DNA from 2 places in the Streptomyces sp. NPDC043896 genome. Region 1 is predicted to be linked to the other one. Evidence: riboswitches for the same ligand, from Rfam matches in the RefSeq annotation. Region 1 holds a riboswitch; the other holds the start of a gene.

What was found. A riboswitch is a leader RNA that binds a small molecule or an ion and turns the genes downstream of it on or off. The one in region 1 is predicted to bind ZMP and ZTP.
Region 2: linked by a shared signal. The riboswitch ahead of AC069X_RS18830 (bifunctional 5,10-methylenetetrahydrofolate dehydrogenase/5,10-methenyltetrahydrofolate cyclohydrolase) and the one ahead of AC069X_RS00820 (serine hydroxymethyltransferase) in region 1 are both predicted to bind ZMP and ZTP.

Annotation. Positions count from the first base shown of each region.
Region 1 is NZ_JBWKEE010000001.1:163,884-166,259, reverse strand. Features, by position in the region: gene AC069X_RS00820 (serine hydroxymethyltransferase) at 1-1,215, opposite strand, end outside; ZMP/ZTP riboswitch at 1,249-1,339, opposite strand; gene rocD (ornithine--oxo-acid transaminase) at 1,457-2,376, shown strand, end outside.
Region 2 is NZ_JBWKEE010000012.1:943-3,318, reverse strand. Features, by position in the region: gene AC069X_RS18835 (methyltransferase domain-containing protein) at 79-840, opposite strand; ZMP/ZTP riboswitch at 898-1,000, shown strand; gene AC069X_RS18830 (bifunctional 5,10-methylenetetrahydrofolate dehydrogenase/5,10-methenyltetrahydrofolate cyclohydrolase) at 1,061-1,906, shown strand; gene AC069X_RS18825 (NADH:flavin oxidoreductase/NADH oxidase family protein) at 1,966-2,376, shown strand, end outside.

The DNA of each region.
Region 1 (2,376 bases):
GGAGCGGATCGCGGCCAGCGCCGGCTCGTCGGCCTTCGCCGCGGCGTCCACCGCGCGGGAGATCCACTCCGCCACCACCGGCATGTGGGCGGCGGTCAGGCCCCGCGACGTCAGCGACGGCGTGCCGATGCGGATGCCCGACGGGTCGAACGGCTTGCGCGGGTCGAACGGCACCGTGTTGTAGTTCACCACGATCCCCGCCCGGTCCAGGGCCTTCGCCGCGATCTTGCCCGGGACGCCCCGCGAGGTGAGGTCCATCAGGATCAGGTGGTTGTCCGTACCGCCCGAGACGAGGTCGAAGCCCCGCTCCAGAAGCGCCGCGGCCAGCGCCTTCGCGTTGGCCACGACCGCGTGCGCGTACGAGACGAAGGACGGCTGCGCGGCCTCGTGGAGGGCCACCGCGATGCCCGCCGTGGTCTGGTTGTGCGGGCCGCCCTGGAGGCCGGGGAAGACCGCCTTGTCGATGGCCTTCGCGTGCTCCTCCTTGCACATGAGCATCGCGCCGCGCGGCCCGCGCAGGGTCTTGTGGGTGGTGGTGGAGATGACGTCCACGTGCCCCGCCGGGGAGGGGTGGGCGCCGCCCGCGATCAGGCCGGCGATGTGGGCCACGTCCGCGACCAGGACCGAGCCGGCCTCCTCGGCGATCGAGGCGAACGCCGAGAAGTCGATGGTCCGGGGAAGGGCCGTCCCGCCACAGAAGATGATCTTCGGGCGCTCCGCCAGGGCCAGCTCCCGGACCGCGTCGTAGTCGATCAGCCCGGTGTCGGGCCGCACGCCGTACTGGACGCCGCGGAACCAGGAACCCGTCGCCGAGACGCCCCAGCCGTGCGTCAGGTGGCCGCCCATCGGCAGGGCCATGCCCATCACCGTGTCGCCGGGCTTCGCGAAGGCCAGGTAGACGGCCAGGTTCGCCGGGGAGCCGGAGTACGGCTGGACGTTGGCGTGGTCCACCCCGAACAGGCCCTTGGCCCGCTCGACGGCGAGGGCCTCGACGCGGTCGATGTTCTGCTGGCCCTCGTAGTAGCGGCGGCCCGGGTAGCCCTCGCTGTACTTGTTCTGCAGGACCGTGCCGGAGGCCTCCAGGACCGCCGCGGAGACGTAGTTCTCGCTGGGGATCAGCCGCAGGGTCTCCGCCTGGAGGGTCTCCTCGGCGGTGACGAGCGCGGCGAGCTCGGGGTCGGTGGCGTACAGGGCGGGCTGGCGGTGCGCGGTCATCGCGGCTCCTCCGGGGTCGATGTCGGTTCGTCCCCGCGAGGCCCAGGCGAGCGGCCCTGTGTGCGGTCGTACGCGCACGACTCCCCCGGAGTTGGTTCTCCGTACGCCAGTCGCCGTGCGTACCGAACACCTTAGCGGGCGCGGCACCGCGCAGGTTTCCGGTTCCACGATCCGAGCGACGATACAAATGACGTCACCCACGTCACCCGCGCCACCAGCCAGACGGACGATCGGAGACCCCGTGTCGAGAACTGCTGATGCCATCCGTTCCGCCGACGAACACAGCGCGCACAACTACCACCCCCTGCCGATCGTCGTCGCCTCGGCGGAGGGCGCGTGGATGACCGACGTGGAGGGCCGCCGGTACCTCGACATGCTCGCCGGGTACTCGGCGCTCAACTTCGGCCACTGCAACCGCCGGCTGCTCGACGCCGCCCGGGCCCAGCTGGAGCGGGTGACGCTCACCTCGCGCGCCTTCCACCACGACCGCTTCGCGGACTTCTGCACCGAACTCGCCGCGCTGTGCGGCAAGGAGATGGTGCTGCCCATGAACACGGGTGCGGAGGCCGTGGAGACGGCGGTGAAGACGGCCCGCAAATGGGGGTACGAGGTCAAGGGCGTTCCGGACGGCCAGGCGAAGATCGTCGTCGCCGCGAACAACTTCCACGGCCGGACGACGACCATCGTGTCCTTCTCCACCGACCACGAGGCCCGCGACCACTACGGCCCCTACACGCCCGGCTTCGAGATCGTCCCGTACGGGGACCTGACCGCCCTCGACGCCGCGGTCACCGCCAACACCGTGGCCGTGCTGCTGGAACCGGTGCAGGGCGAGGCGGGCGTCCTCGTCCCGCCCGCCGGATACCTGGCGGGCGTACGGGAGCTGACGCGCCGCCGGAACGTCCTGTTCATGGCGGACGAGATCCAGTCCGGGCTGGGCCGCACCGGCCGGACCTTCGCGTGCGAGCACGAGGGGGTCGTGCCGGACGTCTACGTCCTGGGCAAGGCGCTCGGCGGCGGGGTCGTGCCCGTGTCCGCCGTGGTCGCCGACCGGGACGTGCTCGGGGTGTTCCGGCCGGGCGAGCACGGGTCCACCTTCGGCGGGAACCCGCTCGCCTGCGCCGTCGCGCTGGAGGTGATCGCGATGCTGCGCACCGGCGA
Region 2 (2,376 bases), on a different contig from region 1:
GTTACGCGCTGAATTGAGTGACCTGCGCCACGCTGTGGCCGCGCAACCGATCGGGCCGGGATCCGTCGGCCCTTCCGGTCAGTGCTTCTTGCGGGCCTCGATGAGGAAGCGGGCGGTGTGCGCGACGAACGGACCCTCCCGCCCGATCCGTTCGTGGAGCTCGCGCAGCCGGTCCCGGTACTGCGCCACTGTGAAGCCGGGCACCATCCAGATCACCTTCCGCAGGAAGTAGATCACGGCCCCGATGTCGTGGAACTCCGTACGCAGCCGCTCGGACCGCAGGTCCACGACCTCCAGCCCGGCCCGGGCCGCGTCGGCGACCGCGTCGTCGGGGTGGCGGGCGCGCCGGACCTCCTCCGGCTGGGGGCCGAGGAAGTACTCGACGAGCTCGAAGACGCTCGCCGGACCCACCTGCTGCGAGAGGTACGTACCGCCCGGCGCCAGCACGCGGGCGATCTCGTCCCACCAGATGGTCACCGGGTGGCGGCTGGCGACCAGCTCGAAGGCCCCGTCACCGAAGGGCAGCGGGGGCTCGTCGGCGTCCGCCACCACGACCGCGCCCAGCGGGTGCAGCAGCCGCGTCGCCTTGTCGATGTTCGGCGGCCAGGACTCGGTGGCCGCCATCAGCGGGGGCAGCGGACCGGCTCCGGCGAGGACCTCGCCCCCGCCGGTCTGGATGTCCAGGGCCGAGCGGACCGTGGCCAGACGCTCGCCCAGCAGCCGCTGGTAGCCCCAGGAGGGCCGCTGCTCGGTCGCCCGGCCGTCGAGCCAGGAGAAGTCCCACCCGTCCACCGAGACGGTCTCGGCCTCGGCGACGAGATGGTCGAAAGTGCGTGTCATGTCTCGATCGTCCCAGCTCGGGCCCCGGTCATCCACCGGATATGTCGACTACAGTGGGCCCCGGGCCGTGACTGGCGTTCGGGTGGATCACCACCGGGGAGCGGCCCGGCGTACGTCCGTACGGTCCGTACGTCGTCTGCCGCGCGCCTGGGCGAACCGCGATCCGCAGCGACGTTCAGGAGACCCCGTGACGACTGCCCCCACCGCCACCGCCCAGCTCATGGACGGCACGGCCCTCGCCCGCCGCGTCTCGGAGCGCACCGCCGCCCTCGCGGCGAAGATCACCGAGCGCACCGGCACCGCGCCCTGCCTGGCCACCGTCCTCGTCGGCGAGGACCCCGCGTCCGTGACCTACGTCAAGATGAAGCAGAACCGCTGCGCCAAGGCCGGGATCACCTCCCGCCACGTGGAGCTTCCGGCCGCGACCACCACCGAAGAGCTCGTCGCCACCCTCACCGCCCTCTCCGAGGACCCGGAGATCAGCGGCATCCTGCTCCAGCACCCCGTCCCGCACCACATCGACGAGCGCGCCGCCTTCGAGGCCATCGCCCCCGGCAAGGACGTCGACGGCGTGACCATGCACTCCTTCGCCGCCATGGGCTTCGGCCTGCCCGGCTTCGTCTCCTGCACCCCCGGCGGCATCATGCGCCTGCTGGAGGAGTACGACGTGGACCTCACCGGCAAGCACGCCGTCGTCGTCGGCCGCAGCGCCATCCTGGGCAAGCCGGCCGGGATGCTGCTGCTGGAGAAGAACGCCACCGTCACCTACTGCCACTCCCGCACCCGGGACCTGCCCTCGATCGTGCGCCAGGCGGACGTCCTGGTCGCCGCGGTCGGCAAGGCCGAGTTCATCCGGGGCGAGGACATCAAGCCCGGCGCGGTCGTCCTGGACGCCGGATACAACGAGGGCAACGTCGGCGACGTCCACTTCGAGTCCGCCGCCGCCCGCGCCTCCCTGATCACCCCGGTGCCCGGCGGCGTCGGCCCGATGACCATCGCGGTCCTCCTGGAGCAGACCGTCCAGGCCGCCGCGGCCCAGGCCGGACTGGACCTCGCCGAGCTCTGAGGCGATCATCTTGTGGCGCGGCCCCGCGTGACGGCCGCGCCACAAGCTTGGGGGCTCGGATGGACCTTTTCGCACCGCTCGACCTGCCCGGTGGCACCACCCTGCCCAACCGTCTCGCCAAAGCCGCCATGGAGGAGAGCTTCGCCGCCCAGCCCGGCCAGCTCCCGGACGCCCGCATGGAACGGCTGTACGCGCGGTGGGCGCGCGGCGGCGCCGGACTGGTGATCACCGGCAACGTGATGGTCGACCGGCGGGCCCTGACCTCCCCGGGCACCGTCGTCCTCGACGCCCGCTCCCCGCTGGAGCCCTTCCGCCGCTGGGCCAAGGCCGCCACCTCCGGCCAAGCCCGCGTCTGGATGCAGATCAACCACCCCGGCCGCCAGGTCGGCTCCGACATGCCCGGCACCGCCTGGGCCCCCTCCGCCGTCCCGATCAGCCTCGGCAAGCACACCCGGCGCTTCGCCCGGCCC